2 regions of the Allobosea sp. TBD101 genome follow, and region 2 is predicted to be linked to the other one. Evidence: riboswitches for the same ligand, from Rfam matches in the RefSeq annotation. Region 2 holds a riboswitch; the other holds the start of a gene.
The links. A riboswitch is a leader RNA that binds a small molecule or an ion and turns the genes downstream of it on or off. The one in region 2 is predicted to bind cobalamin.
Positions count from the first base shown of each region.

Region 1: linked by a shared signal. The riboswitch ahead of AC6RIC_RS18115 (ABC transporter substrate-binding protein) and the one ahead of AC6RIC_RS24840 (TonB-dependent receptor plug domain-containing protein) in region 2 are both predicted to bind cobalamin.

Region 1 covers NZ_CM187543.1:3,718,863-3,734,609, forward strand. The annotation lists gene AC6RIC_RS18095 (ABC transporter permease) at 1-462, opposite strand, end outside; gene AC6RIC_RS18100 (peptide ABC transporter substrate-binding protein) at 503-2,134, opposite strand; gene AC6RIC_RS18105 (ABC transporter ATP-binding protein) at 2,605-3,399, opposite strand; gene AC6RIC_RS18110 (FecCD family ABC transporter permease) at 3,396-4,439, opposite strand; gene AC6RIC_RS18115 (ABC transporter substrate-binding protein) at 4,436-5,473, opposite strand; cobalamin riboswitch at 5,686-5,897, opposite strand; gene AC6RIC_RS18120 (mandelate racemase/muconate lactonizing enzyme family protein) at 5,933-7,111, opposite strand; gene AC6RIC_RS18125 (M81 family metallopeptidase) at 7,123-8,610, opposite strand; gene AC6RIC_RS18130 (ABC transporter permease) at 8,892-9,740, opposite strand; gene AC6RIC_RS18135 (ABC transporter permease) at 9,740-10,684, opposite strand; gene AC6RIC_RS18140 (ABC transporter substrate-binding protein) at 10,904-12,442, opposite strand; gene AC6RIC_RS18145 (succinylglutamate desuccinylase/aspartoacylase family protein) at 12,500-13,531, opposite strand; gene AC6RIC_RS18150 (GntR family transcriptional regulator) at 13,610-14,368, shown strand; gene AC6RIC_RS18155 (mandelate racemase/muconate lactonizing enzyme family protein) at 14,365-15,561, shown strand; gene AC6RIC_RS18160 (sigma-54-dependent transcriptional regulator) at 15,736-15,747, opposite strand, start outside.
Region 2 covers NZ_CM187543.1:5,107,577-5,123,323, reverse strand. The annotation lists gene AC6RIC_RS24860 (Bug family tripartite tricarboxylate transporter substrate binding protein) at 1-734, shown strand, start outside; gene AC6RIC_RS24855 (tripartite tricarboxylate transporter TctB family protein) at 813-1,295, shown strand; gene AC6RIC_RS24850 (tripartite tricarboxylate transporter permease) at 1,299-2,819, shown strand; gene AC6RIC_RS24845 (GntR family transcriptional regulator) at 2,826-3,593, opposite strand; cobalamin riboswitch at 3,660-3,858, shown strand; gene AC6RIC_RS24840 (TonB-dependent receptor plug domain-containing protein) at 3,981-5,927, shown strand; gene AC6RIC_RS24835 (ABC transporter substrate-binding protein) at 5,924-6,784, shown strand; gene AC6RIC_RS24830 (FecCD family ABC transporter permease) at 6,781-7,794, shown strand; partial or broken gene AC6RIC_RS24825 (ABC transporter ATP-binding protein) at 7,866-8,582, shown strand; gene AC6RIC_RS24820 (lysophospholipid acyltransferase family protein) at 8,655-9,293, shown strand; gene AC6RIC_RS24815 (phosphatidate cytidylyltransferase) at 9,290-10,240, shown strand; gene AC6RIC_RS24810 (hypothetical protein) at 10,237-10,626, shown strand; gene AC6RIC_RS24805 (CDP-alcohol phosphatidyltransferase family protein) at 10,630-11,274, shown strand; gene AC6RIC_RS24800 (iron-containing alcohol dehydrogenase) at 11,287-12,432, opposite strand; gene AC6RIC_RS24795 (aldehyde dehydrogenase family protein) at 12,432-13,814, opposite strand; gene AC6RIC_RS24790 (glutamine synthetase family protein) at 13,865-15,232, opposite strand; gene AC6RIC_RS24785 (RidA family protein) at 15,325-15,669, opposite strand; gene AC6RIC_RS24780 (GMC family oxidoreductase) at 15,727-15,747, opposite strand, start outside.

The DNA.
Region 1 (15,747 bases), 1.4 Mb from region 2:
GACGAGCTGCGCCAGATTGGCGATGACGAAGCTGGGAAAGGCGATGATCCCCAATCCCAGCATCATGGTCGCGGTGTCGAATGTCTTCCCCGGACGCAGGGCCGCGACGACGCCGATGGTGATGCCGAGCAGCACCTCGATCAGCACGGCCAGGAGCGCCAGCCGGACCGTCGCGGGAAAGGCCGCGACGAGCTGCTCTGAGACATCGCGCCCCGTGAAGGAGCGGCCGAGGTCGCCGCGCCCGAGATCGGCGAGGTAGTATCCGTAGCGGACGATCAGCGGGCGATCGAGTTTGAACTCCTCGGTCGCTGCCGCGACGAAGGCGTCCGGGCATTCCCGATCGCCGCATTTGCCCGCGAGCGGGTCTCCCGGCATGCCCCAGGCCAGGAAGAAGACGACGAAGGTCGTCCCCAGGAACACCGGGATGAACTGCAGCAGCCGGCGCAGGATGTAGCCCGTCATGTCGTCGCTCGCATGTCTCGGCCGTGGCGGATGCTCCGCCTCAGTCCTTCAGCAACAGGGCCGAGTAGTCGATGCGACCGTTGGCGTAGAGCGTGACGGAGCGCACCTTCGGCGAGTGACCGACGGTCATGGCCGGGTTCCAGAGCGGCACGCGCGGCATCTCCGCGGTGAGCATACGCTCGGCCTCCCGATAGGTCTTGATCGCGGCGGAGGTCTCTTCCTTCGCGGCCTTGTCGAGCAGCGCATCGAAGGCGGCGTTTTCATAGGCGCCCCGGTTGGACGTCCCATCCTTCGAGTAGAGCGGGATCAGGGCATTGTCGATCGAGGGGTAATCCATGGTCCAGTTCGAGGGGAACGGGCCATCGGCCTTGCCGGAGCGCGTGAACGAACGGAACGTCGCGTTGTCGGACAGTGCCGAGGTCACGCAGGCGATGGACAGCGTGTTCTGGATGCTGTTGCAGACCGCATCCATCGCGGATTTCACCTCGCTGTCGCCCGCATAGTAGAGCTTGATCTCGCCCTTGTAGCCGCCGGCCTGCGCCAGCAGCGACTTGGCCTTCTCGGGATTGAAGCTGCAATATTCGCCGCAGGCTCCGGGCTGGTAGCCTTCGGTGCCCGGCGGAACCCAGCCGGTGGCGGGCTGCCCGATGCCGTTGAAGAGGATGTCGACGATCGCCTTGCGGTCGATCGCCATCGAGAGCGCCTGCCGGATCGCCGGCTTCAGCAATTGCGGGTTGGCGTCGGTATAGGGCATGCCGAGCGCCTGGATATTCGCGCGCGGCTGGATGACGGCGCGACCGCGCAGGTCGCGCTTCCAGAGATCGGCGACGAGTTTGGAAGCGGGAATGTCGCGCAGCAGGTCGAGATTGCCGGCGACCAGATCGTTATAGGCCGCCTCGCGGCTCGTATAGATCCTGAGGTCGACCCCCTTGATCGAAGGCTTTGCCGGCCCTGAATAGCCGGGGAAGGCCGCCAGCTTGTATCCGGAATCCGGCGCGCCGGAGACGAACTGGAACGGCCCGGCGCCGATCGGCTTCCGGCCAAACGCCGCGGGATCGGCGAAGAAGGAATCCGGCATCGGATAGAAGGCCTTGTAGCTGAGCTGGGCTCTGAAGACAGGCACCGGCATCCTCAGCTCGACCTGGAACTCATGGTCGCCGATGACCTTGAGACCGCTCATCCGGTTGGTCGCGGGAACCGGCGGCTTCTCGCCCTTCGGTGCCTTCGGATTCAGATCGCCATAACCGACGATGACGGAGAACCAGTCATTGTTCGATTGGCCGTTGGGGCCGTAGGCCGCCCAGTTCCAGGCATCGACGAAGTTCTTCGCGAGCACTTCGGTCCCGTCGTGGAACTTGCGTCCCTTCTGAAGTTTGACCGTCCAGGTCTTGTTGTCGGCGGTCGTGATCGACGCGGCGACATCCTCGATGATCGCGCCGGTCTTCGCGTCGGTCGTGACGAGCCCGGCGAGGATCGGCTGCAGGATGTCGGAACCGCAGCTCTCGTTGGTGTTGGTCGGGATCAGCGGGCCCGCCGGCGTGCAGGCCGAAACGGCGACCCAGCCCGGCTGAGGAGCCTGGGCGTGGCCAAGCGAGATGCCCGCCATCAAGGTTCCGCATGCCGCCGCGAATTGCAGGGCGGCAACGCCAGTCGAAAATCGGGTCTGCTTCATGTTTTCCTCCCAGAAATTTGGGTCAGCAACGCGCTGCGCAGCGTCGAGCCACCGGACCCGCCCAGCCGCCAGTGCCCCTGTTGCTTTTGTTGGAGCGGAGCGCCACCCGGAGCCGTCCGGCGCAAGGCATCGAACAGACAGGTCGAAGGATAGGGCTTGGAGGAAATACGGAAAATTCTTTTACAGAACATCTGTATGCAGAAATGATATGTCGACCGCTGGGCGCCCGGCGACCAGGCAGGGGCACTGCGGCTGAACATCCCGCTCAAGACCATCATTGAGTGATGAGCGAGAGCATCAAGGGCGAAGCCCGACCAGATGCTGGCAAGTGAAGTCCGAGAGCCCGCGCCTGTTCGGAGCCGGGCATGAAAGACCCAGTTCAGATGGTCGAGTGGAGATGGAGCAAGTCCAGACGAAACGATTGCCCACGCGGATTGGAGCAACGGCCCGAGGTTGCCCCCCGCGCGGCTTCAAACGCTTCCGGACGCTTCCTTCCGCGGGTCGGCCTCGACCAGATATTCGATGTGCCGGCGCCCGGAGGCTCCCGGGCGGATAGAAACCGCGACGCCGAAGATGCGTTGGATCGCCTCGGCGGTCAGGACCTCCTCCGGCGCACCCGCCGCCTGAAGACGCCCGTCATGCAACAGCGCGATCTCGTCGCAGAACATGGCGGCGAGGTTGAGATCGTGCAGCGCCATGATGCAGGTGATGCCGAGGCGTCGGACCAGGCTCAGGATCGAGAGCTGGTGCTGGATGTCGAGATGGTTGGTCGGCTCGTCCAGGATGAGTTCGCTCGGCTCCTGCGCGAGCGCGCGGGCGATATGGACGCGCTGGCGTTCCCCTCCCGAAAGCGTGTGCCAGAACTGATCGTGGCGCTCGGTGAGCCCGACCCGCGCCAGCGCTTCGTTCACGGCGCCCTCGTCGGCTTCGCTCCACGAGGCCAGCGCCGCACGATGCGGCGTGCGGCCGAGGCGGACGACATCGCAGACGGACAGCTGAATCTCGGTGGTCGCCTGCTGCTCGACGAAGGCGAGGCGGCGGGCCAGCTCGCGGCGGGGCACGCTGGCGATGTCGTTTCCGTCGAGGGTGACGACGCCGCTCGCGACGTTGCGCAGGCGGCAGAGCAGCCGGAGCAGGCTCGATTTTCCGGAGCCGTTGGGGCCGATCAGGCCGAGCACCCGGCCGGGTGCAGCTTCCAGCGTCACACCGTCGACGATCATCCGGCCGCCGGCACCCCAGCGGACCTCGCGGGTCGCGAGCGTCATGCCGGCCTCCGGGCGCGGTAGAGGATGAGCGCGAAGACGGGTGCGCCGAACAGCGCTGTCACCACGCCGATCGGCAGGATCTGCTGGGGTATCAGGATGCGGGAAAGGATGTCGGCCAGGATCATGAAGATCGCGCCGATGACGAGACAGGCTGGCAGCAAGCGGGCATGGCCGGAGCCCACGAGGAAGCGCGCGGCATGGGGAATGATCAGCCCGACGAAGCCGACCGTGCCGACGATCGAGACCATCACCGCCGTCATTACCGCCGTCGTGGCGAAGAGCACGACCTTCACCCGCGTGACGGCGACGCCCAGCGAAGCTGCGGCGTCGACGCCGAAGGCGAAGGCGTCGAGCGCCTTGGCGTGCAGCATGCAGATGCCGAAGCCGATGAAGGCGACCGGCGCCGCCATCCAGATGTCGGGCCAGCGCACGCCGCCGAAATTGCCGAGCAGCCAGAACATCACACCGCGCGCCTGCTCGGCGCTGGCGAGCGTCGTGACGATCGTGGCGGTCGCCGCATTGAAGAGTTGCGAGGTCGCGACACCGGCGAGGATGACGCGATCGCTCGCCCCGCCCGCCCCTGCCGCCAGCAGCGCCACGACGACGAGCGCAGCGCAGGAACCGATGAAGGCGCCGGCCGAAACGGAGAGCACCGCGCCGCCGATGCTGATGCCGAGGATCAGCACCGCGACGGCGCCGGTCGAGGCGCCGGCCGAGATGCCGAGGATATAGGGTTCTGCCAGCGGGTTGCGCAGCAGGGCCTGCAGGATCGCGCCCGACAAGGCGAGTGCGCCACCGCAGAGCCCCGCCATCAGCGCGCGGCTGAGGCGATAATCGAAGATCACGCCCTGCTGGATCGCGCTGATGGGAAAGTCGAGATCGAACAGCCCGTTGCCGAGCGCCTTCAGGGCCGTATCCAGCGGGATGCGCATCTCGCCGATAGTCACGGCCAGCGCGACCGAGAGGATCAGCGCCAGCAGCGAGGCCAGCGCGATCGCGACACGCGCCGGCCAGTTCGGCCCATGGGCGGCGTGGCTCAACGCGAGAGCCCGAATCCGGCGATCGCTTTGGCCAGCGTCTCGATGCCGTCGACCGTGTCGAGCCCGGCGCGGGTCGCACCGACATCCATGATGACGACGCGGTTATTCTTCACGGCGTCCAGCTTGCTGGCGACCGGATCGGTCTTCAGGAACTCCAGCTTCTTCTCGATATCGTCGGCCGGGAAGCGGCGGCGATCCATCTTCACGGTGACGATCACGGCGGGGTTGGCAGCGGCGATGCTCTCCCAGCCGACCAGCGGCCATTCCTCATTGGTCGTGATGACGTTGCGGGCGCCGAGCTTGGAGAGGATATAGGCGGGCACGCCGTTCTTGCCGGCCATGAAGCCGTCGCCCTTGATGTCCTTGCTGGAGAACCAGACGACGACCGGAACGTCCTGCGCCTTCAGCTTCGAGACCTGCTCGACGGCCTTGTCCTCGCGCGCCTTGAGCTCGGCGACGAGCGTCTCGGCCCGATCGGCGACATCGAAGATCGCGCCGAATTCGCGGATGTTGCGATAGACCAGATCCATCGTGAACATCTGGGTGCGGACGCCGTCGCCGGCACCGGAATTGTCCTTGCCGACGCAATCGGTCGGGGAGACGTAGGACGGCACCTTGACCTTGGCGAACTGGTCGCGCTTGCCGACGATGCCGTTGGGCCCGACATGCCATTCGAACATCGCGGTGACGAGATCGGGCTCCTGCGCCAGCACCGCCTCGAAGCTTGGGTCGTTATCGGCGAGGCGCTTCACCTTGGCATTGACCGCCTCATAGGGCTTGGCGACCGGCGAGAACCACACCGCCGTGCCGACGACGCGGTCGCCAAGGCCGAGCGCGTAGAGGATTTCCGTCTGGGTCTGGCCGATCGCGACGACGCGCTTGGGCGCCGCGTTGAAGGTGATCGTCTCGCGGCAATTCTCCAGCGTCAGCGGATATTTGGTCGGCGCCGCAGTGGCCGTGCCGGCGGCGAGAGCGCCGAACAGCGCGGCGACCGACATGCGAAGCAGGGAATTGAACGGGCGCGCTGCCGGCATCGAGGCCATCCGAAATGTAACAATGTTGCATTTCTGATAGAATGCGCGACAGGCAGCCGTCAAGCCGCCCTGAGCGGCCGGTGCAGTGGTCTTCGTGAACATGGATTTCATCGCTCCCCGAGATGACGGCCGGGGCAGCTTTGGCATGTGGGACGGAAAGGCGGCACAGGGCCACCATCGACTCACAAGCTCCGGAAAACCCCGTCCGAAAGACGTCTTCGACGACCGGGGCAGGTCTCCTGGCTCGCGGGTCGATGCCTGTTCCGCCCGGCCTTCCCGGCGCGTCAGGCGCCAGTGGACGATGGACGGAGAGCTCGCCGCTTACAGTTGCGGGGGCAGCCTCGGCTTTGGCGCGGGTCGCACCTCACCGAATTCCCTCTTAGCTCCGGGAGCAACCCGGAGAACCTCGATCGGCGCACACCCTATAAGGGCGTGGCGCTGCGTCAAGCGAACATCGCGTCAGAGACTTGACGTGCTGTAGAGCCTCTTGCCGCCGACGGAGATCTCGACCTCCTGCAAATAGCTGCGCAGCGCGGTCGTCGCGACCTCGATGCCGAGGCCCGGCGCATTAGGGGCCGCAACCTGCCCGTTCGCGTCGCGCTCCAGATGATTGGCGGAGATCGCGGTGGCGAGCGGCTTCGGCATGGCCGGGTATTCGCAGATCTCGTGATCGGCGAGGCCGGCATAGGGCTGGAGCGAGGCCGAGAGCGCCAGATGCGAGGTGAAAGTGTGGTTGACGAAGGTTACGCCCTTGGCGACCGCATAATCCGCCACCGCCTTGGACGGACCGATGCCGCCGATCCGGCCGCAATCGATCTGGACATAGCCGATGCCGCCATAATCGATGAGCTGCCGGGCCATGGATTCGTTATGGGCGCCCTCCCCACCGGCCAGGCGAACCTTGGGGCTGCGCCTGGCGAGCGCGCCATAGGCTTCGAGCGCGCTGGCGTGGAACGGCTCCTCGAACCAGAGCACGTTCGCCTTCTCCATCGCGGGCAGACGGGCGGCGGCGCGCTCGACATCCTCGATGAAGATCTGGCCGGTATCGACGAGCAGGATGCCGTCCTGCCCCAAACCCTCGCGGGCGGCGACGAAATGCTCGGCATCGGCCTCGACGCTGCCGCGGCCGATCGGCCCCCAGCCGAACTTGGCGGCGCGGAAGCTACGTTTGCGGGCATCGCGGGCGCGGTCGAGTGTCTCCTGCGCCGTGTCGCCGAACAGGACCGAGGCATAGGGCGTCTTGGGATGGCTCTTGGCATAGCCGAGCAGGCGCCAGACCGGCTCGGAGCGCATCTTGCCGAGGATGTCCCATAAGGCCATCTCGACGCCGGAGAAGGTATGCGGCGCCTGCAGCAGGTCCATCGAGTTATAGGCGACGGCAGCAGCGATGCGGGCGATATCCTCCGGGCCTTCCAGCGTCTGGCCGAGCACGGAATCGGCGACCGGCCGGCAGACGCCATGCGACATCGGACAGATGAAGGCGGCGATGGAGGGCAGTGGCGCCGCCTCGCATTCGCCCCAGCCGACATGGCCGCCGGCGGCGACCCTGACCAGCAGCGCATCCTGGCTGCCGTCGGCTTCGTCGGTGACGACGGGCATGGCGAGATAGAAGAAATCGACGGCCTCGATCCTGGGCACAGGTCTTCTCCTCACAGTTCGTAGATCGTGGCGCGGGGCGTGAAGGTGACACCCTCGTCGAGCGGGTAGATCGGCCGGGCGCAGATGGTGTGACCCAGGCTTTTCAGGTTGGCGGAGGTTGCGCCGGGCGCATCGATGTTGAAGTTCCGCGCGCACCACTGGTCGAACATGTGGAACTCGGTGTGCGGCGACTTCACCACGATCAGGTCGAAATCGGTCGGGTCGATGCCGTTGGCGTAATACATCGCCCGGTCGAACAGGCTGACAGAGCGGCTCATCACAACGACGGTAACGTTGTCCCAGGTCAGAACCGCGGTCGGCCCGGCTCTCAGGGGCGCTTTCATCGTCTCCAGCGCCGCCTCGCCATCCGAGAGCAATTTGACCTTGGCCTTGACCTTCATCGGCGGGAAGCGGGCGGGATCGATCGAACCGCCGAGCGCGACCTCGATCGTCGCGCCGACTCCGGCCTTGTGCGCAGCAGCCGCAGCCGGCGCGTCGACGATCTGGGCCAATACACGCTTGCCGTAGCCGGCCTTGCGCAAGGCGGCGAGGATCAGGTTGCTGTCGCCGGAGGCACCGGATGAGGTCGCGTCAGCGGCATCGGTGAAGATCACGGGACCGTCGATGCTGCGGGCCTGCGCGATGGCGCGCTCCAGCGGGACGAGCTTGCCCTGCATGCGGAAGCGCAAGGGCCAGAATTCCTCGGCCAAGCGGATCGCCTCGCGCTCGGCCGTCGCCTTGTCGCCATCGGTCAGGATCAGCACTTGCGAGCACAGCTCGGGCACGTCGGTGAAGGGGTTGCCGATCATGATGCCGGCCGCGAGCGCCCGCCCCTCCTCCTCCAGCCGGCGGCATTCGGCCAGAAGCTCGCCATAGCAACCGGTCTTGGTGATGAGCTCGTCGCCGCGCACCAGGGCCGGAATGACGACGCGGGCAGCGATGGGTTTGATGCCGCCGGCCATCAGCTTCAGCAGGAGTTCGGCCGCGCGGCGTCCGGTATCGGCGAAATCGACATGCGGATAGGTCCAGTAGATCGCGAAACCATCGACGTTGCGGAGCATGCGGTCGGTCAGGATGCCGTGCAGGTCGAGCGAGATCACGATCGGCATGTCCGGGCCGACGCGCTCGCGCAGCTTCTCCAACAGGTAGCCTTCGGGGTCGAGCTCGCCATCGCTCCCCATCGCGCCATGCAGCGAGACATAGATGCCATCGATGTGGTCGAGCTTGGCAAAGATGGCAGTGAGGATTTCCTCGGAGAGCTTCTTCCAGCCTGTCGCCGAGAGCGGCCCGGCGCTGCCGGAGCGGGCGCAGATCGTCGGCACGATCTCGATATCGGGCCTCGCCTCGAAGACCGCGAGCGCGCCGCCGAGTTCCTGGTTCTGGCCGCGCTGGACGTAAAGCCCTTCGCCATGATGGATCAGGAAATTCTCGTAATGCGACGGCAGCGGGTTGAAGGAGGAGATCTCCTGCTTGCAGTCGGCGATCAGGATGCGCTTCATCGGGCGGCTCCTAGAGGCTGTTAGTGACCATGGGAGGGATTTGACGCTGGCGATTTTGCGCGAATGCAAGGAGTTCGAGGACGCAAACCTTCCGGTTTGCTACGAAGAACGACACGGCAGTCGCGCAAAAGCGCCGCGCCCTCCGGGTGAGGTGAAAACCGCAGAGCTGCAGCGTCGCACCGCTTGCCGATACCAGTGGTATCGGCGGCGCGATGCTCCTCCCATCTCTGCGGTTTTGACCTCATCAGATGCCTCCCATGGTCACTAACAGCCTCTAGGGGTCAGAATTTCAGGCGGGGGTCGAGCACGTCGCGCAGGCCGTCGCCGAGCAGGTTGAGGCCGAGCACGCAGGCGATGATCGCGAGGCCCGGAAACACCGTGATCCACGGGGCCTCGCGCATGAAGTCGCGCCCCTGGGCGATGATCGAGCCGAAGGAGGCCGCCGGCGGCGGCGGACCGGCGCCGACGAAGGAGAGCGCAGCCTCGGCCAGCACCGCGATGGCGAAGACATAGGTCAGGCGCACGATCAGCGGGCCGGCGACATTGCGCAGCACATGCTTGAACAGGATGGTCCATTCGCCGACGCCGATCGAGCGGGCGGCGGCGATGTATTCCTGCTCCTTTTCGAGCAGCACCGAGGCGCGCACGATGCGGGCCGTATGCGGCGTCGTGGCGATGGCGAGCGCGATAACGACATTGGTCAGCGAGGCTCCGAGCACCGCCGAGACCACCATGGCGAGCACGATCGACGGGAACGCCATCAGCGCGTCCATGATCCGCATGATCGGCTGGTCGAGCCGGTAGAAATAACCAGCGATCGCGCCGCTCAGCGTACCCGCGATTCCCGCCAGCACGACGGTGCAGGCACCGATGGCGAGCGAGATGCGGGCGCCGATCATCACGCGCGAGAGGATGTCGCGACCGAAATGGTCGGTGCCGAACCAGTGCACGGCGCTTGGGGCCGCAAGGCGGGCGCGGACATTGCTCTTGAGCGGATCGAAAGGCGTCAGCCAATCGGCGGCAAGCGCGACCGCGACCATCAGCAGCACCAGCACCGCCCCGATCACGAAGGAGCGGTTACGGAAGAGGCGCCCCCAGAGGGCGCGGCCGACGAGAGGCGTGCCCTGCATCAGGCCAGCCTCACGCGCGGATCGACCACGGCGTAGAGGATGTCGACGACGAGATTGATCGCGAGATAAACCACCGCGAGGAAGAGCAGACCACCTTGCAGCACCGGGAAGTCTCGCGAGGCGATGGCGCCGACGATCAAGCGGCCGATTCCGGGGATGGAGAAGACCTGCTCGACGATGACCGCGCCGCCGAGCAAGGCGCCGGAGACGATGCCGATCACGGTGAGGATCGGGATCATCGCGTTGGGCAATGCATGGCGCAGGACGACATGCAGCTTGGCCAGCCCCTTGGCATCGGCGGTGCGGACATAATCCTGCGAGAGCGTGTCGAGCATCGAGGCGCGCGCCATGCGGGCGATGAAGCCGACCTGCACCAATCCCAGCGTCAGCGCGGGCAGAACCATGCCGCGCAGCCACTGGCCCGGCGATTCCATGAAGGGCGTGAAGCCGCCGCTCGGCAGCCAGCCGAGCGCCACCGCGAAGACCAGCACCATGACGAGGCCGAGCCAGAAATCCGGCACGGAAAGCCCGAGCAGGGCCGTGGTCATCACCGCCTGATCAGGCCAGCGGTTGTGATTGACGGCGGCGATGATGCCGGCCGCGACGCCGAAGAAGACGGCGAAGGCGAGCGCCAATGCCGCCAGCGAGAGCGTGACCGGCAGGCGCTCGATCAGGGCGGCCGTGACCGAGCGGTTGAGCAGGATCGACTGGCCGAGATCGCCGCTGAGGATGCGCCCATACCAGCCGAACATCTGCTGCGGCAGCGAGAGGTCGAGCCCGAGCGCACTGCGCAGCTTGGCGACCTGGTCGGGTGTCGCCGAAGCGTCGAGGAAGGCTGCCGCCGGATCGCCCGGCACCAGCCAGATCAACGCGAAAGACATCAGCGAGACCAGGACGAGCACGAGAAAGGCGCCCGCGAGCCGGCGGATCAGGAAATGTCCCATGCCGCTCCTCGTCGAGTGAAAGGTGAAGGCGCCGCCGCCAGGCGGCCCGCAGGGTCAGACCAGCGGGCCGGGTTCGCTTCCGAGAGCCCTCATCCTGAGGAGCCGCGCCAGCGGCGTCTCGAAGGATGTTTCAGGAGGCTCCGGAACCATCTGGACCATCCTTCGAGACGGCCCTGCGGGCCTCCTCAGGATGAGGGCTAAAGAGGCCCAAAAGACCACTCAGGGCTCCAGCCAGACGCCCCACATGCGCGGGATGCGATAGGGCTTGAAGTTCTTGAGCTTCGCCGTCGAGGCCTGGAAGACCCCGTAGTTGCCGGCCTTCATCGCCACGGCCGCATCGTACATGTGCTTCTGGAAGGCATCGAAGAGGGCCTTGCGCTTGCCTTCGTCCATCTCGGCGTTGAAGGCGGCGGCGATGCGGTCGATCTCCGGGTCCTTCGCCTGCTGCGACAGGCCGTTGACCCAGGGCGCCATCACCGAGCCCGGCCCTTCATAGGGTTCGATGCCGAAGCCGTGCGTCCAGAAGGTCCAGCCGGTCGGGGTAAAGCCGATCTTCGAGACGGTCGGCCAGTCGGCGACGGTAATGTCGACCTCGACACCGATCTCCTTCAGCTTCTGCTGGACCAGCGTCGCGGTGTCGACATTGGGGCGCAGATTGTCGGTGATGAAGGTGATCTTGCCGCCCTTGTAGGAGGATTTGGCGAGCAATTCCTTGGCGAGCTTGATGTCGTTCTTGTTGTATTTGTCGCTGCCGACGGTCGAATGGAAGGCCGCGCCCGGATAGAGCCAGCTCGGATCCATCTGGTAGATATCGGCATAGGAGATCGCCATGATCTCCTCCATATCGAGCGCCGCCTGGACGGCCAGCCGGAAATTCACGTCATTGGCCGGCGCCTGCGCCTGGTTGAACTTGATCACCTGCAGGCCGAACGGCATCGACTTGTGGATGGTGAAGCGGTTGTCGGTGCCCAGCCGCTTGGCGGTCGGGCCGTCGACGGTCTCGTTGAGCTGGATCTGGCCGGCCTCGAGCGCGGCGCTGCGGGCGCCGCCTTCCGGCATGAAGCGGAAGGTCACGGTGTCCAAGAAGGCTTCCTTCTTGCCGGCGAAGCCGTCCCGGCCGGTGCCCTTCGGATTGGGCGCATAGCCGTCATAGCGCGTCAGCTTGACGTGACTGTCCGGCCTGTACTCGACGAACTTGTAGGGGCCGGTGCCGATGACCTCGATCTTGCCGGCCTCCTTGGCGGCCTCGCTCGCCGGGTAGATCGCGATCGGGGCGCGTGGCGAGGAGAGATTGTCGAGGAAGGTCGATTGCGCCTGTTTCAGCGTGACCGTGACCTCGTGCTCGCCGCTCGCCTTGATCGTATCGATGGCGGCGACCAGCGCCGGCGAGGCGCCGACCTTGCGGTAGCGCTCCAGCGAGGCGACGACATCGGCCGCATCGAGCTTCTTGCCGTTATGGAAGGTCACGTCCTTGCGGATCGGGAAGACATAGGTTTTGCCATCGGGCGAGACCGTCACGCCCTCGGCCAGCTCCGGCACCGGCTTGGCGTTCTCGTCGCGGGCATAGAGTGTCTCGAAGATGTGGAGCGTGACGTTGCGCGAGGCCTGCGCCGAGGTGATCTGCGCATCGAGCGAGGGCGGCGCCTGGCTGATGCCGATGACGACGTCGCCGCCCTTGCGCTGGGCCAGCGCGCCTTGCGCCCCTCCGAGCACAAGCGCTGCCGCGAGGGCGGCGCCGAAGATGAGGTGCTTTGCCATGTTCTTGTCCCCTCAGGATTGATGGTCAGGCACGTGGTGGTTCAGGCGTAAGCTTGGTCAGGCGGCGGCGCGCACCGCGTCGTAATCCTCCATCAGCACGGCAACCGCGTCGCCGCGCTGGACCCGGCCCGGACCGGCGGACATCCAGAGCACGCCGTCGCGGCGGTAGCGCACCTCCAGCGGCTCGCGGTCGATGTCCTCGACGAAATGCAGGTAGCCCGCGAGATCGCCGGCGCGGCAGATGTCGCCGACGACATTGCGCGGCTCGAACAGTCCGCCGGCCGGCGCGAAGGAATAGCCGGCGGCATCGCGCACCATCATGTGGCGGGTGCCGGGCGAGCCGTCGCGCTGCGTCGTGTCGGGCTTGCCGTCCATCACGCCGCAATGCTTGAGGATATTGGTCAGCGCCCGGTCGGCGATGCGCACGCCCTCGACATTGACCCGGCCCCAGCCGCCAAGCTCGGTGCCGAGCGACAGGATGCCGCGGCGCTCGACCGAAGAGGTCAGCGTCGCGCCCTCGTCGACGCCCCAGAACACGACATTGTAGGGCGCGCCGAAGGCCGCCGCCGCAGCCATGGTACGCTCGCGCAATTTGGCGTCGGAGACGTAGTGCATGTTGGTCGAAAGCGCCGAGTCGCCGGAATGGCCAGCGGTGTGAAGGTCGACGGAGACATCGACCAGCGGCAGCACCACGCTATCGACGAAATGCGCCAGCATCTCCGAGAAGGTGCCGCGCGGATTGCCGGGGAAGCAGCGGTTCATGTCGCGATTGTCGACCGGCGAGAGCCGCGTGTCGTTCAGCACGGCGGGCATGTTCAGCGCCGGAATCATGATCACCCTACCCTGCACCTTGGCCGGGTCGAGGCTGCGGGCGAGGCGCGAGACGGCGATCTGGCCTTCGTACTCGTCACCATGAACCCCGCCGGTGAACAGGACAGTCGGACCGGAGCCATTCTTCACGCTGATGACGGGGATTTCGACGACGCCCCAGCCGGAGGTGTTGCGGGACAGAGGCGCCCGCAGATAACCCGCTTGCCTGCCTGAAGATTCGAAGTCGATCTCGCAACGAACCCGACTTTCCGACGCCATGGCGAACCCCTCTCGCTCTTGCGTTTCGTATGATTGTATACGATCATACGACCTGTCAAGCGAGAGGCAGAGAGCCGGATGACGGATACGGGCGGACCAGTGCGGGCAGCCGGAACGGCAGTACAGGAGCGGGCGAAGAGCGCCGCGCCCGACTGGCAGCCCTTGCAACCGCAGACGCTCGTCGACCATGCCATCGAGGCGATCATCGCCGGGGCGGCCGCCGGGCTGATCCTGCCGGGGGACCGGATCGTCGAGGTCGACCTCGCCCGCAAGCTCGGTGTCAGCCGCGTGCCGGTGCGTGAGGCTTTGCGCCTGCTCGAAAGCCAGGGCGTCGTGGTCAGCGAACCCTACAAGGGCATTCGGCTCCGCCCGGTGACGAACGAGCGCGTCTCGGACCTGATCGAGGCGCGCATCGCGCTGGAAGCGAGCGCCGTGGTGCGTGCCGTCGCCGCCGGCCGCAATCGCGGGGCTCATCTCGACGAACTCCGTGCCGCCGTGGCGGAGATGGAATTGATGGCGGCGCGCGGCAGCGCCTATGGCGTCGCGGTCGCCGATACCGGCTTCCACCGCGCACTCTGCCGGCTCGGCGGCAACAGCGTCACCTTCGACCTGTGGGAGACGCTGGCGCCGCAATGCACGATCATTTTCGGCCTGGCCACCTTCGGCAAACCGATGGCCGGCGTGGTCGAGGAGCATGTCGACCTGCTCGCCGCCTTCGAGGCCGGCGATATCGCGGTGATCACCCGCACGCTCGACGAGCACATCACCGTCATGAACCACGCGATGGATTACGAGGCCATCGTCGCCCAGCGCCGCAAGGAAAGGGATTTGCCGTGAACGACCAGCCCATCCAGACGCGCGCGGCCGGCCGGACGGCGGGGCTCCCGCCCTTCCGCATCACCCGCATCGAGGCCGCCCCCCTGTTCGGCGAAAGCCCGAAAGGCGGCTGGTCGGCCGAGATCCGGCCGGAGGATTCGATCCATGCGCTGATCGCGGTCCATACCGATCAGGGCCTCACCGGCTATGGCAGCGTCTTCACCGATGGCCGGCTCGTGCAGGCGGGCCTCAAGGTGCTGGAGCCGCTCTTCCTCGGCGCGGATGCGCTCTCGCCCGATTTCGTCAGCGAGAAGCTGCATCAGAACACCTTCTGGATGGGGCGCGGCGGCACGCTGACCCATACGATCAGCGGCATCGACATCGCCCTCTGGGACATTCTCGGCCAGGCGACGGGGCTCAGCGTCGGGCGCCTGCTGGGCGGGCGCTATCGCGAACGCGTGCAGCCCTATTGCTCGCTGCTGATGGAGGAGCCGGCGGCGATGAAGGATGTCGTCGCGAGCTATCGCGACAAGGGTTTCAGTGCCTTCAAGATCGGCTGGGGGCCGTTCGGCCGGGCGCTCGACGTCAAGCTCGACGAGGCGATCGTGCGGGCCGCGCGCGAGGCGGCCGGCGAGAAGTCCAAGCTCTTCGTCGATGCCGGCGCCAGCGACGCGCTTTGGCCGCATGGGCTGAAATGGGCCAAGCGCACGGCCGAGATGCTCGCGGATTACGAGGTCGGCTGGTTCGAGGAGCCGGTCAGGCCCGATGCCATCGACGATTATCGCGAATTGCGCCGCTCCTCGGCCGTACCGATCGCCGGCTGCGAGGTGCTGACCCGGCGCCAGAGCTTCATTCCCTGGCTGACGACCGGCGCGCTCGACATCGTCCAGCCCGACGTCACCAAGGTCGGCGGCATCTCCGAGCAGCGCCGCATCGCCTGGATGGCCTATGATCTCGGCATCAAATATGTCGGCCATGGCTGGAACACGGCGCTCGGCCTCGCCGCCGACCTGCAGATGGCCGCGGCCTTCCCGGATGCCGATCTCGTCGAGTTCATCGGCGGCAGCCCCTATGTCGACGGCATCCTCGCCACGCCCTTCGCACTCGATGCCGAGGGCTGGCTGACGATTCCGGACCTGCCGGGGCTCGGCGTCACGATCGATCGCGACAAGCTCGGCCGCTATACACCGGATCCGGGGGCACTGTTCGTGTGATGCCCCGGGAACTGGCTGTCTTGTAAGAAAACGCGGGTCATCCCGGACGGAGCGCAGCGAAGATCCGGGATCCATGCCTGAACCTCAATCGGAAGCGTTCCGGAATGGATCCCGGGTCAAGCCCGGGATGACCCGCGTGGTTCCGAGAATGGTCGGCCAGCCCCTGCCGCCATTTCACTCCGCCAT
Region 2 (15,747 bases):
CCGAATTCGTCCGCACCGCCAAGGGCGACGACAACGCCCTGCTGGTCACCGGCGTCATCATGGTCGGCGGCGTCATCACCAACCAGACGCCGGTCTCGCTCAAGGACACGACGCCGCTGCTGCGCCTGACCAACGAGTACAATGCCATCGCCGTGCCTGCGAACTCGCCGATCAAGACCCCGGCGGACTTCATCGCCGCGCTCAAGGCCGATCCCGGCGCGCTCTCCGTCGGCGGCGGCTCGGCCGGCGGCGCCGACCATGTCATGCTGGCGCTGCTCGCCAAGCATGCCGGCGCGCCTGTCGGCAAGATCAACTTCGTCGCCTTCTCCGGCGGCGAGATCCTCGCTGCGCTCGGCGGTGGCAAGATCAAGGCGGCGATCTCCGGCGCCTCGGAATTCCGTGCCTTCGCCGAATCCGGCCGCATCCGCATCATCGCGACCTCCGGCCCGACGCGGGTCGACGGGCTCAATGCCCCGACGCTGAAGGAAGCCGGCATCCCGGTCGAGGTCGGCAACTGGCGCGGCTTCGTCGGCGCGCCCGGCATGAGCGACGCCGCCAAGAAGACCTGGCTCGACCGCTTCGCCAAGCTCCACGCCACCAAGGAGTGGAAGGAGACGCTGAAGACGCAAGGGTGGGAGGACGCCTATCTGCCGGGCGACGCCTTCAACGCCTTCCTCAAGAGCGAGGAGACCAACTGGACGAGCGCGCTCAAGGAAGTCGGCATCCTGAAATAGCCTCCGTCGAAGCCGGGCGGCGCGCCTGAGCGTGCCGCCCGCCATCCATCGCGAAGGGCGGCAAGGCAGATGTCATCGATGAAGAACGGTTCGGCTGCTGCGGGTGGACGGCCCTGGTGGCTCGGGCTCGCCATCCTGATCATGGGCGCGCTCTGGCTCAACGGCGCACGCAGCATCGCCTCCACCACCAACTATGTCGGCGTCGGGCCGGCCGCGATGGTGCTCGCCGTCGGGCTCGGGCTCGTCCTGCTCGGCTTCCTGCTGATCCTTCAGGCGCTGAAGGGGCAGCTCGCACCCGCCGGTGAAGACGAGGAGGAGGCGCCGTTCTCGCGCCCCGCCTTCCTGATGGCGCTGGCAGGGGTCGGCGTACCCTTGCTGACGATCCGCTGGCTCGGTTTTCCGTTCAGCGCGATGCTGGCCTTCACGCTGGTGACCCATGCCTTCGGCTCGCGCCGTACCCTGCTTGATCTCGGCATCGGCGCGCTGATCGCCAGCCTCGCCTGGCTCGGCTTCTCCCGCCTCGGCATCAGCCTTGGCCCCTTCTTCCCGCTGCTGGGTTGAGCCATGGACATCCTGAACCAGTTGCTCGGCGGGTTCGCGGTTGCCTTGCAGCCGATGAACCTGTTCTGGGCCTTCATCGGCTGTGGCCTCGGCACGGCGGTCGGCGTCCTGCCCGGCATCGGCCCGGCCCTGACCATCGCCCTGCTCCTGCCGGTGACCGCACAGGTCAATCCGGCCTCGGCCTTCATCATGTTCGCCGGCATCCTCTACGGTGCGCTCTATGGCGGCTCGACCACCTCGATCCTGTTGAACACGCCGGGCGAGAGCGGCTCGGTGATGACGGCGCTCGAAGGCAACCGCATGGCCCGCCGTGGCCGCGGCGCCGCCGCGCTGGCGACGGCCGCGATCGGCTCCTTCGTTGCCGGCACGATCGGCACGCTGGCGTTGACCTTCCTCGCGCCCGCCATCGCCGAGCTCGCCTTCGTCTTCGGCCCGGAGGACTATTTCGCGCTGATGATGCTCTCCTTCACCGCGGTCGCCGTGGTGATGGGGCGCTCGATGGTGCGCGGCTTCGCCGCCCTATTCTTCGGGCTGGCGCTCGGCACGATCGGCATCGATACCCAGACCGGCCAGACCCGCATGGTCTTCGGCACGCTCGAACTGCTCGACGGCATCTCGTTCACGGTCGTGCTGGTCTCGCTCTTCGCGATCGGCGAGACGCTCTATGTCGCAAGCCGGCACAGCGCGGCTCCGGCCGCCGTCAATCCGCTCTCCGGTGGAAGCTGGATGACGAAACAGGATTGGAAGCGCTCCTGGAAGCCCTGGCTGCGCGGCAGCGTCATCGGCTTCCCGATCGGGGCGCTGCCGGCCGGCGGAACGGAAATCCCGACCTTCCTCTCCTATGCGCTGGAGCGCCGCCTGACCAAGCATCCGGAGGAGTTCGGGCAGGGCGCGATCGAGGGCGTCGCCGGCCCCGAGGCGGCCAACAACGCGGCCGCCGCCGGCATCCTCGTGCCGTTGCTGACGCTCGGCCTGCCATCGACCGCGACGGCCGCCGTCCTGCTCGCCGCTTTCCAGAATTACGGGCTCCAGCCCGGCCCGCTGCTCTTCGCGACCAATCCCGATCTGCTCTGGGGCCTCATCGCCTCGCTCTATATCGGCAACGTCATCCTGCTGATCCTCAACCTGCCGCTGGTCGGCATCTGGGTCCGGCTGCTGCTGATCCCCCGGCACTACATCTATGGCGGCATCGTCGTCTTCGCGATGGTCGGCGTCTGGGGGCTCTCGACCTCCTGGATGGATCTGGCGCTGATGTGCGGCCTCGGCCTCGTCGGCTATGTCGCGCGCGTCCATGATTTCCCGATCGCGCCGGCCCTGATCGGGCTGATCCTCGGCCCGCAAGCGGAAATCCAGCTCCGGCGCGCGCTCGCCGTCAGCCAGGGCGACTGGAGCGTGCTGGTCGGCACGCCGATCGCGGCGACGCTGCTCGGGATCGCGGCATTGGTCCTGATCGTGCCGCCGCTGCTCGCCCATCGCCGCCGCCGCGCCGAGGCGGAAGGGCAGTCGGTCGCTGCTACCGGCTGAACCGGATCAGCGCTTCCCACCGTTCCGGCGCTTGCCCGGCTTGGCGCTTTCGCTCACGGCTAGCGCCGCCTGAAGCGCCATGCGGGCGGCGCGGATATGGCGGCGCATCAGGATTTCCGCGAGTTCGCCGTCGCGGTGGCTGATCGCCTCGGTGATCCGCATATGCTCGCCCCAGGCCTCGCGGCCGCGCCCGGGAACGGTCGAATGCAGGCGCCGGCACAGGCGCAGGCGCGGGTAGAACTGCTCGCAGAGCAATTCGGCCAGAATCGGATTGCCGCTGCCCTTGGCGATCCGGCGGTGGAAATCGGCCTCGGGCTCGTCCTGGAGATAGGCGCCCATCGGGTTGCGCTCGATCTCGCCGCGATGGCCCCGGACCAGTGCATCGAGCGCCGCGATCTCGGCCTCGCTCATGCTCTCGGCGGCGAGACGGGCAGCCATGCCCTCGGTCGCCTCGCGCACGTCGAGCAGGGCGAGGAACTCGGCCGCGCTCGGCTCGGCGACGCGCGCGCCCTGATTGGCGACATAGGTGACGAGCCCGCGCTCCTGCAGGCGCCGGATCGCCTCGCGAACCGGCGCGCGGCTGACGCCGAAGCGGCGCGCGATCGCCGGCTCGCTCAGCTTGGCGCCGGGCGCGATCTCCCCGGAGACGATGGCCGAGGAGAGGTCGTCGTAGAGTTTGACGGTAACGCCCACGCTCGCGGGGGGCAAAGTCTCGGCCAGCATCGAGCGGGTGCCTATCTGCTTCTGTTGCTGCGAGTATAGCGCAGTCGCCACGATTGCCGAGCCTGTTCATGCCCCCGATGTCGGCAAGGCAGCTGTTTGACGTCGCCACTTTTTTGCCCTACTCGTCGATCCGACGGTTCCCTCACGGGATCAAAAGGGAACGCGGTGCGGGTGGCGAGCCACCCCATGCCGTGGCTGCCCCCGCAACTGTAAGCGGCGAGCCTTTCGCCATACGCCACTGGGGCCTCGGACCTGGGAAGGCGGTGAAGGGCAGCGACCCGCGAGCCAGGAGACCTGCCGTCAGCCGTGGTCACACGCGGACACGTTCGGCCGGGGTGCGCCGATTGCTGATTCGACCGTTCGCCGTCTTTCATACGGCTGATGGGAGATCGCGTTCGCGGTGACGTGCCACTGACGTCAACGCCCGAGGTCTCCATCGTGAACGTCTTCCTCCCGGCCGCCGGACGCGGCCGCTTGCTGCTCTCCGCCTCCTGCCTCGCCATCGCCGGCGCAACAGCCCCGGCCTTCGCCCAACCCGCTCCTGCGACGATGGCGCTCGACGAGATCGTCGTCAGCGCCACGGGCACGCCGACACCCGCGCGCGAGATCGCGAGCTCGGTCACCGTCATCACCGCCCGGGATATCGAACAGCAGCAGCGCCGGACGCTGCCGCAGGCGCTCGCCGCCGTGCCCGGCCTCAACATCGTGCAGACCGGCGGGCCGGGCGGCCTGACCTCGGTCTTCATGCGCGGCACCAACTCCAACCACGTCAAGGTGCTGATCGACGGCATCGAGGCCAATGATCCCTCGGCGCCGAACCGCTCCTTCGATTTCGGCTCAATGCTGACCGAGGATATCGAGCGCATCGAGGTGCTGCGCGGCCCGCAGAGCGGCCTCTACGGCGCCAACGCGCTGGGCGGCGTCATTTCGGTGACCACGAAGCGCGGCGAGGGGCCGCCGAAGATGACCGCGCGCGTCGAAGGCGGATCGCACGGCACGTTCAACCAGTCCCTCGGCTTCAGCGGCGGCGACGCGCGGTTCAACTATGCCTTCAACGCCGCCCATTTCCGCGCCGACGGGACCGAGGTGACGCCACCGAACCTCGTGCCGCCCGGCCGCCGGATCAACCCGAACATCTTCGACAATTACAGTTACTCCGGCCGTCTCGGCTTCGCCCTCACCGATACGCTGACGCTCAACTGGGTCGGTCGCTATCAGGACGGCCAGTTGCGCAATACCGGCGACACCGGTTTCCCGAGCAAGCCCTCGCCCTATCGTTCCCAGCAGAACTATGCGCAGGCCTTCACCCGTGGCGAACTCGTCTGGGACCCGCTCAGTGGCCGCTTCGTCAACACCTTCGGCGTGTCCTATTCACGCCAGGACAGGGGGACGCGGACGGCTTCCGCGGTGACCGGCCTGCTCGGCCTGCCCAATCAGAGCCTTGGCGAGCGCACCAAGCTCGACTGGCGCGGCAATCTCGAGATCACCAAGGGCCACAACCTGATCACGGGCCTGCAATATGAGCGCGAGCGGCTGGATACGGCGAGCCTGATCGCTTCGAACGGCAACAAGGCGGCCTATCTCGAATACCAGGGCAATATCGAGGATCGCTATTTCATGGCGGCCAACATCCGCCACGACCATGACGACAGCTATGGCGGGCACACGACCTACCGCATCGCGCCGGCCGTCCTCATCCCAGGTACGGAGACCAAGCTAAAGGCGAGCTACGGCACCGGCTTCAAGGCGCCGACGCTAAGCGAGCTCTTCATCGACTATCGTCCCGGCTACAATTTCTTCGGCAACCCGAACCTGAAGCCGGAGGAAAGCCGAGGCTGGGATGTCGGCTTCGAGCAGCCGCTCTTCGACAAGCGCCTGCAACTCGGCGCGACCTGGTTCCAGAACGATATCGAGAACCTGATCGTCACCAATACAAGGCGCGATTCCTACGCCAATATCGGCAAGGCGAAGACGAAGGGCGTCGAGGCCTTCGCCGCGCTGGAAATCTCGCCGCAGTTCCGCATCCGCGCCGACTACACCTTCACCCTCGCCAAGGACGAGATCGCGCGGCAGGAGCTGCTGCGCCGGCCGCGCCACAAGGCGAGCGCGACCGCGACCTGGACGCCGACGGACAAGCTCAGCCTCTCGGCGACGCTGATCCATATCGGCTCCTGGGTCGACGGCAACCGCGACTTCTCGGTGCCCCGCATGCGGGCGAAGGGTGCGACGCTGGTCAACCTCGCCGCCGAGTACAAGGCGACCGACAAGGTGACGGTGTTCGGGCGGGTCGATAACCTCTTCGACAAGCGCTGGGAGAATCCGGTCGGCTTCCTCGTGCCGGGCCTCGGTGTCTTCGGCGGTATCAAGGTGGCCATCGGCGGATGAACCTGCCTCTCGTCCTGCGCCGTCTGCGCGGCGCCTGCCTCCTGCCCATCGCGCTTGCGGGCGCGATGGCATCGGTCTCGCTTGCTGCGGACCGGCCGGCACGCATTGTCTCGCTCAACATGTGCACGGACGAGCTCGTCCTGCGCCTGGCCGATCCCGTACGCATCGCTTCGGTGACGTGGCTGTCGCAGGACCCGCGCAACGCCAACATGGCCGAGGCCGCGCGCCGGGTCCCCGCCAATCACGGCCTTGCCGAGGAGGTGCTGGGCTTCAAGCCCGATCTCGTCGTCGCCGGTGCCTATACGACGCGCGCCACCGTTTCCCTGCTCGGGCGCGTCGGCGTTACGGTCAGGGAGTTCGGCGTTCCCCGCAATCTCGCGGAGATGAAGGCGCAGATCACGGAGATGGCCGACCTGCTCGGCGAGCCCACGCGCGGACAGGCCTTGCTCGCCGGGATCGAGCAGCGCCTGCAGGCTCTGGCCGCCCGCCGCGTCGAGCGGCCGTTGCGGGCGGTCGTGCTCCGTCCCAGCGGCTTCACGGTTGGCCGGGGTTCGCTCGTCGACGAGATTCTGACACGCGCCGGCCTCGTCAACATCGCGGCCGAGCTCGGCGTCGAGAGCTATGGCCAGATCGCGCTCGAAACCGTGGCGCTTGGCCGCGCCGAGGTTCTGATCCTGAACGAGACGCCGGACGGCCCGCCGTCCCTGGCGCATGAGATCCTGCACCATCCTGTCATCGACCGGCTCGGCGCCCGGCTGAAGCTTGTCGCGCTGCCGTCGCGGCTCTGGACCTGCGCCGGCCCGAGCGTGCTCGACGCGATCGAAATGCTGGTGCGTGCCGTGGAGGAGAAGTCATGAGGTCGGAGGCTTCACGCGGCGTCAGGCCGGTGGTGCTGTTGAGCCTGCTCGCTCTCGCCACCTTGGCCGCGACCGTGATGTCCATGGCCGTCGGCTACGCGCCCCTGGCGCTCGGCCAGGCGGTGACGGACCTCCTCGCAGGGGAGAAAAGCCTGCCGGCGCTGGTGCTCTACGAACTGCGCCTGCCGCGCGCCCTGCTCGGCGCCCTCGTCGGCTTCAGCCTTGGCATGGCCGGCGCGGCGATGCAGGGGTTGTTGCGCAATCCACTCGCCGAGCCCGGCGTGATCGGCATTTCCAGCGCCGCGGCCTTCGGCGCCGTCCTCGCCTTCTATAGCGGGCTCTCTGCCAGCCTTGCCCTTGCCCTGCCGCTCGGCGGTATCGCCGGCGCGCTGCTGGCGACCGTGATCCTCTTCGTCCTGCTCGGCCGCGGCGCGAGCACGACCACGCTGATCCTTGCGGGCGTGGCGCTGAACAGCTTTGCCGGAGCTGCGACCGCGCTCGCGCTCAATCTCGCGCCCAATCCCTATGCGGCGCTGGAGATCGTCTTCTGGTTGATGGGCTCGCTGGCGGATCGGAGCATGAACCATGTCGCGCTCGCCTTGCCCCTGATGCTGCTCGGCTGGGTCCTGCTCGCCTCGGCGGCGCCGGCGCTCGATGCGCTCAGCCTCGGCGAGGACACGGCCGCGAGCCTCGGTTTCGACCTCGCCTGGCTGCGGGCGCGGTTGGTCGGCGGCGCGGCGCTGGCCGTCGGGAGCGCGGTCGCCGTCACCGGCGCGATCGGCTTCGTCGGTCTGGTCGTGCCGCATCTGCTGCGCCCTCTGGTCGGCCATCAGCCGGGCCGGTTGCTGATCGCCTCCGGCTTCGGCGGCGCCATTCTCGTCCTTGCGGCCGATATCGGCGTGCGGCTCATGCCGGTCCGGCCGGAACTCAAGCTCGGCGTGGTCACCGCGCTGATCGGCGCGCCCTTCCTCTTCGCGCTGGTGCAGCGCCTGCGCCGGGAGGCCATGTGATGGCAATCACGGCGTCCGGCCTCACGGTTTCGCTCGGCGGCAGGCCGATCCTGCAAGGGGTCGATGCGCAGGTCCGGCCTGGCGAGGTTCTCGGCCTGATCGGCCCCAACGGCGCCGGCAAGACGACCTTGCTGCGCGTGCTGGCCGCGCTGCTCGCGACTGACCGTGGCGGCGTCGATTACGACGGCTCTACGGCACGGGAGCTCGGTCGAGCCACGCTCGCGCGCCGCGTCGCCTTTCTCGCTCAGGGCGGCGAGGCGCCTGCGGCTCTCTCCGTCGAGGCGCTGGTCGGGCTCGGTCGCTTGCCGCATCGCCGCCCCTTCGCCGAGGCCGGCGAAGCTGACCGGCAGGCGGTCGCACGGGCGCTGGCGCTTTGCGACGTCGCCGACTTCGCCGGCCGCGCGGTCGGCACGCTCTCGGGCGGCGAGCGCCGTCGCGTCCTGCTGGCGCGGGCATTGGCGGTGGAGGCGCCTTATCTCCTGGCAGACGAGCCGCTGGCCGGCCTCGATCCGCAGCATCAGCTCGACAGCTTGCAACTGCTGCGCCGGATCAGCCGCGACGGCACCGGGGTCGTCGTCGTGCTGCACGACCTGACGCTCGCCGCCCGCTTCTGCGACCGGCTCCTGCTGCTCGATCGCGGCCGGCGGGTTGCCGACGGGCCTGCCGCGGATGTCCTCGACGACGTCAGGCTCGCGCAGGTCTTCGGTGTCCACGCCCTGCGCGGCTCCCATGCCGGCGAGCCCTTCCTTCTGCCCTGGCGCAGGCTCGACAATGAAGATGCGCCCTGAGCGGCGCCGATATCGACAGGGCTCGAAACAGGCGCTACCTCGTCTAGACGGCTAACGGGGGTGGATCGGGGAATGCGTGAGGCAGGGGCAAGTCTGGCTGGCGCGCTCATTCTCTTCTTCGCCCGCTTCATCACGGCCGTCCGTGGCCGCTGGGCCGGCATCGAGCCCACGGACGAGCAGCGCATCTACTTCGCCAACCATGCCAGCCATGGCGATTTCGTCCTGATCTGGACCGTGCTGCCGCGGCGCCTGCGCTTCATGACCCGTCCCGTCGCGGGGAGCGATTACTGGCTGAAAGGCGCCTTGCGCCGCTTCATCGGCCGCGACGTCTTCAATGCCGTCCTGATCGACCGCGATCGCGGGAGCCGCACCAGTGATCCAATCGTGCAGATGACCGAGGCGCTCGATGCCGGCTCATCGCTGATCGTCTTCCCGGAAGGCACGCGCAACACCACGGAGGCGCGCCTGCTGCCGTTCAAGAGCGGCCTGTTCCATCTGGCGCAGGCGCGGCCGAACGTGGCGCTGGTGCCGGCCTGGATCGACAATCTCAACCGCGTCATGCCGAAGGGCGAGTTCGTGCCGATCCCGCTGATCTGCACCGTGACCTTCGGCGCGCCGCTTCGCCTCGATGAGGGCGAGGCCAAGCCCGATTTCCTGGCGCGGACTGAGGCCGCGCTGCTCGCCCTGTCCCCGAAGGCGAACGCGTCATGACGATGCCGCATCCCGATCTGGTCGCCGTGCTCGCCGGCATTCTCGGCGTCCTCGTCGTCGCCTCCACCATCGGCTTCGTGCTGCAGCGCAAGCTCTCGCCAGACGGTTCCAATGCCGTGGTCGAGAATCTCAACGACCGCATCCGGGCCTGGTGGGTCATGGTCGTGCTGATGGGGCTCGCGCTCATCGGCGGCAAGACCGGTGTGACCCTGCTCTTCGGCTTCTGTTCCTTCGCGGCGCTGCGCGAGTTCATCACGCTGACCGATACGCGCCGCGCCGATCACTGGGCGCTGGCTACGGCTTTCTTCGTCGTGCTGCCGGTGCAGTACTACCTGATCTGGATCGAGTGGTACGGGCTCTACTCGATCTTCATTCCCGTCTACGCCTTCCTGCTGATGCCGATCATCGCCGCGGCGCGCGGCGACACCGACCATTTCCTGATCCGCATCGCCGAGGTGCAGTGGGCGCTGATGATCTGCGTCTTCGCCACCTCGCATGTGCCGGCTTTGCTCAGCCTCGATATCGCCGGCTATGAGGGCCGCAATGTCCTGCTGATCGCCTTCCTCGTCATCGTCGTGCAGATCAGCGACGTCCTGCAATATGTCTGGGGCAAGCTTCTGGGCCGCACCAAGATCGCGCCGAAGCTCTCGCCCTCGAAGACGGTGGAGGGCTTCGTCGGCGGTGCGCTCAGCGCCACCGCCGTCGGCGCCGGCCTGTCCTGGATGACGCCGTTCACGCCGCTTCAGGCGGCCTTCCTCGCGCTGGTCATCGTTCTCATGGGCTTCTTCGGCGGGCTCGTCATGTCGGCGATCAAGCGCGACCGCGGCGTCAAGGACTGGGGCAACCTGATTGCCGGCCATGGCGGCTTCATCGACCGGCTCGATTCGGTCGTCTTCTCTGCGCCGATCTTCTTCCATCTCGTCCGCTATGGTTGGTCGGCCGTATGAGCCCGCCTTTCGCGCGCCTGATGCGGAGCAGCATCGTCCATGTCGGCTTCGCTTTCCTCGCGATGGGCGGCTGGGCGGCCTTCGCCAACCGCGCCCATCCGATGCCGGCGCCGCTCCATGCCGGCCTGCTGCAGGGCGCGATCTCGGCGACGATCACGCTGGTCCTGAAACGCGCGATCGAATGTCTCGCCAGCCGCTTCTCCGGCCTCGCCGCCTTGCTGGCGCCGCCCGTGATCGCCGGCCTCGTCTCCGCGACCCTGCTGACGATCCTGCACACGCTCGGCGGCACGCCCGAGATCGCGAAGACCATCGCCGTGCCGCTCACCGTCGCGACGAGCTATGCCGCGCTCTACAATTATTCGCTCTGGCGCACCCGGAAGGCCTGAATCATGGCGCAGGACGAGAACCGCCGCCCGCTCGCCAGCCGCGATTCCGGCTGGGCCCGCACGATCGCCCGCAAGCTGAGCACGGCCTCGGTGACGCCGAACCAGATTTCGATGGCGAGCATGGCGATGGCGGCCGTCGCCGGCATCGCCTTCTGGCAAGCGGGGGCGGCCACCGGTGGCTCCCGCGTTGCTTTGCTGCTCGTCGCAGCCCTGTTCTGCCAGTTCCGATTGCTCTGCAACCTCTTCGACGGGATGGTGGCGATCGAGGGCGGCAAGCAGGCGCCGGACGGACCCTTCTGGAACGATTTCCCGGACCGCGTCGCCGATATCCTGATCCTTGTCGGCGTCGGCTATGGCGTGGGCCAGCCGGCCTTGGGCTGGGCCGCGGCGGCCTTTGCGGTGCTCACCGCCTATACCCGCGAACTCGGCCGCAATTGCGGACTGCCCGCCGATTTCTCGGGGCCAATGGCCAAGCAACATCGCATGGCGGTGGTCACCGCGGCGGCCGTGCTCTCGCTGGCGGAGCCGCTCTGGAACGGGCACAACCAGATCCTCGTCGGAGCGCTCTGGCTGATCGCAGTCGGGGCTGCGATCACCGCGATCCGGCGCGCTGCGAACATCGTCCGCCAACTGCGCGCCGGTCGATAGTCATCTTCGATCTCAGATCGATTCGATCAGCAGCTTGCGCGCCGCATCGACCGTGAGCTCCACCGGGTTGCCGCCGGTCGAGGGGTCGGCCACGGCGGCCTCGGCCAGTTCGTCGATCCGGTCGGTGCCGACGCCGAGCGCGCCGAGCTTGTCGGGGATGCCGAGATCGGAGCGTAAACCCAGCACGAAATCGTAGAAGCCGTCGAAGCCCCCGGCGATGCCGAGATAGGCGGCGGCGGCCGCGATCCTCTCCTCGATCGCCGGCCGGTTGAAGCGCAGCACCGGCGGCATCACCACGGCGTTCGTGGTGCCGTGATGGGTATGGTAGACCGCGCCGACCGGGTGGGAGAGCGAATGGATCGCGCCGAGCCCCTTCTGGAAGGCGACGGCGCCCATCGCGGCCGCCGCCATCATCTGCGTGCGCGCCTCGATATCGCTGCCGTCGGCATAGGCGCGGGGCAGATAGGTCTTCACCAGCCGCATACCTTCGAGCGCGATGCCTTGGCTCATCGGATGGAAGAAAGGCGAGGAATAGGCTTCGAGGCAATGCGCGAAGGCATCCATGCCCGTGCCGGCGGTGATCGCCTTGGGCATGCCGACCGTGAGCTCGGGATCGCAGATCGTCACGCCCGGCAGGAATTTCGGGTGGAAGATGATCTTCTTGGTATGGGTCTGCGAATTGGTGATGACCGAGGCGCGGCCGACCTCGGAGCCGGTGCCAGCCGTGGTCGGCACGGCGACGATCGGCGCGATGCCCTCGACAGAGGCGCGCGTCCACCAGTCGCCGACATCCTCGAAATCCCAGACGGGTCTGGTCTGGCCGGCCATGAAGGCCACGCATTTGCCGAGATCTAGGCCGGAACCGCCGCCGAAGGCGACGACGCCGTCATGCCCGCCCGCCTTGAAGGCGCGGACGCCGTCGTCGAGATTGCGGTCGTTCGGGTTCGGATCGACATCGGCGAAGATCGCCCGGCCGAGCCCGCCGGCCTCGAGGATGTCGAGCGCGCGGCCCGTGATCGCCATCGTCGCCAGCCCGCGATCGGTGACGAGCAGCGGCCGCTTCATGCCGAGCGCCTTGCAGTGGTCGGCCAGTTCCCTGATCCGCCCGGCGCCCAGCTTGACGGCGGTCGGATAGCTCCAGTTCGCGGTGATCGGCATCAGCCAGCTCTCTTCAGATGGTAGGATTTCGGACGGGTGAGGTTGTGGAAGCCGATGACCGAGAGCGAGCCGCCCCGCCCGGTCTCCTTGACGCCGGTCCAGCACAGCGCCGGGTCGAGATAATCGGCGCGGTTCATGAAGACGGTGCCGGTTTCAAGCTCCGCACCCAAACGGGCGGCACGCTCGGCATCGCCGGTCCAGAGCGAGACGGTAAGGCCGTATTTGGAATCGTTCATCAGCGCGAGCGCTTCGGCATCGTCGTGCACCTTCATGATGCCGACAGCCGGGCCGAAGGTCTCCTCGCGCATGATCGTCATCGAATGATCGACGTCGACCAGGATCTGCGGCGCGAGATAGGCGCCGCCATCGTCCTGCGGGAAGAGCTTGGGATCGACCAGCGCCCGCGCGCCCTTCGCGGTTGCTTCCGCGATCTGCTCGCGGACGACCTGTGCGAAGCGCTTATGCGCCATCGGGCCGAGCGAGGACTCGGGATCGAGCGGGTTGCCGAGCCGGTAATTCGAGACCCAGGCGACCGATTTCTCGACGAAGGCGTCGTAGAGGCTCTCATGCACATAGATGCGCTCGATACCGCAGCAGCACTGCCCGGAATTGAAGGTCGCGCCGTCCATCAGCGTATCGACGGCCTTGTCGAGATCGGCGTCCTCCATGACATAGCCGGGGTCCTTGCCGCCGAGCTCAAGCCCGATGCCGGTGAAGGTGCCGGCCGCCGCGCGCTCGATCGCCTGCCCGCCCGCGACCGAGCCGGTGAAATTGATGAAGTCGAACTGCTTCCCGGCGATCAGGCGCGACGAGGTCTCGTGGTCGAGAAAGACATTGGCGAAGACCTCCTCCGGCACGCCGGCCTCGTGAAAGGCGCGTGCCAATCGCTCGCCGGTGAGGAGCGTCTGGCTGGCCTGCTTGAGGATGACCGCATTGCCGGCGATGAGCGCCGGCGCGACCGAGTTGATCGCGGTCATATAGGGGTAGTTCCATGGCGCGATGACGAAGACGACGCCATGCGGCTCGCGCGCGATGAAGCGCTTGAAGGCGGCGCTGTCCTCGATGACAACAGGTGCCAGCGCCTCGCCCGCGATCGAGGCCATGTAGTTCGAGCGCTCGTTGAAGCCCTTGAACTCACCGCCATACTTCACCGGACGGCCCATCTGCCAGGCGAGCTCGGTCACCACCTCCTGGCCCATCTCGTTAAGCCGCGCGACGCCCCTGAGCACCAGCGCGATGCGCTCGTCGAGCGGGCGCTTCGCCCAGGATTTCTGCGCCTTGCGGGCGCGAGCCACCACGGCTTTGGCGCCGTCGAGGCTCAGGGCAGGCCGCTCGGCATAGACCGAGCCGTCCACCGGCGACACGCATCGGATCATCGTCATCGTCACTATCCGTCTGGCTGAAGGCTTTTGCTGCGGGAGGAGGGGGGCGGTCAGGCGCGTTCGAAACCGCGCTTCACTTCCCAATCGGTGATCCGGCGATCGTATTCCTCCTGCTCCCATTCGGCGGCGCGGACATAATGGTCGATCACGTCGTCACCGAAGGCCTTGCGCAGCATCGCCGAGCCCTTCAGCGCCACGGTCGCATCACGCAGGGTCTTCGGGATTTCGCGGACGTTCCGGTCGCCATAGGCATCGCCGACGAAAGCCTCCTCCAGCTCCATCTTCTTCTCGATGCCGTCGATGCCGGCGGCGAGCAGCGCCGCCATGGCGAGATAGGGATTGAGGTCCGAGCCGCCGACGCGGCATTCGATGCGAATACCCTTGGTGCCGGCGCCGCAGAGCCGGTAGCCGGCGGTGCGGTTGTCGGCGCTCCAGATCGCCTTGGTCGGCGCGAAGGTACCGGCGACGAAGCGCTTGTAGGAGTTGATATAAGGCGCGAGGAAGCCGGTGATGTCGGAGGCATGGGCGAGAAGCCCCGCGACATAGTTCCGCATCAGCGGCGACATGCCGTGTTTCGCCTGCGCATCGAGGAAATGCGGGGTCTTGCCGTCGGCGCTCCAGAGCGACTGGTGGATATGCGAGGAGGAGCCGGCATGCGCGTTGCTCCACTTGGCGAGGAAGGTGATCGACTTGCCCTGCGACCAGGCGATCTCCTTGCAGGCGTTCTTGATGATCGCATGCCGGTCCGCCATCGTCAGCGCGTCGGCATAGCGGACATTGATCTCCTCCTGCCCGGCCGAAGCCTCGCCCTTGGAGTTCTCGACCGGGATGCCGGCGCCCTGCAGGCCGTTGCGGATCGCCCGCATCACCGCCTCTTCCTTGGTCGTCTGGAAGATGTGGTAGTCCTCGTTGTAGCTGCTCGCCGTCTTGAGATCGCGATAGCCGCTGGCGCAGGCGTTCTCGTAGCTCTGGTCGAACAGGAAGAATTCGAGCTCGGTCGCCATATAGGCCTTGAGCCCCATCGCCTCGAGCCGCCTGACCTGCTTCTTCAGCACGGCGCGCGGCGAATGCGGAATGTCATGGCCGTGATGGTCCTGCACGTCGCAGAGCACGAGCGCGGTGCCTTCGAGCCATGGCACGCGGCACAAGGTCGAGAGGTCGGGCTTCATGGTGTAGTCGCCGTAGCCGGCGGCCCAGCTCGTCGCCGCATAGCCGGCTACGGTTTCCATCTCCATGTCGGTCGCGAGCAGGTAGTTGCAGCTATGCGTCTCGTGATGCCCACTCTCCAGGAAGAAGGCGGCATGGAAGCGCTTGCCCATCAGGCGCCCCTGCATGTCGACGAGACAGGCCAAAACCGTATCGATGCGGCCGGCGGTGACATCCTGCTTCAGAGCGTCGAGCGTGTAGGCTTGCGTCATGCCGGTCATCCATCTCCGATGCGCGATCTTCACACGGGAATGCGTCCGGCGGAATAGCCGGCTCGCATGTTCTCGTGCGGTTTATGCGGGGATCAGACCAGCGCCTGGACCTGGATCTCGACCAGGATGTTCTCGGCCGCCAGGCGCGACTCGACGGTGGCGCGGGCCGGCGGTTGCGCCGGATCGACCCAGGCTTCCCAGGCGGCGTTCATCTCGCTGAAATTCGCGATGTCCTTCAGCCAGATATTGGCGACGACGATGCGGGTCTTGTCGGTGCCGGCCATCGCCAGATAGCCGTCGATCTGCTTGAGGATGTCGGCCGTCTGCTCGCGCACGCCACCGCTGCGATCGGCTGCAGTGAGGCCTGAGAGGAAGGCGAAGCCGTTGGCGACGAGCACCTTGCTCAATCGTCCGGTCACTTCATGGCGTGTGATCATGGTCTGTCCTCCGGGGAAAGATGCCGGCGACGGCCGGCGGGGCAGGGGAATTCGCTCTCAGCCTTCCGCCATCAGGGC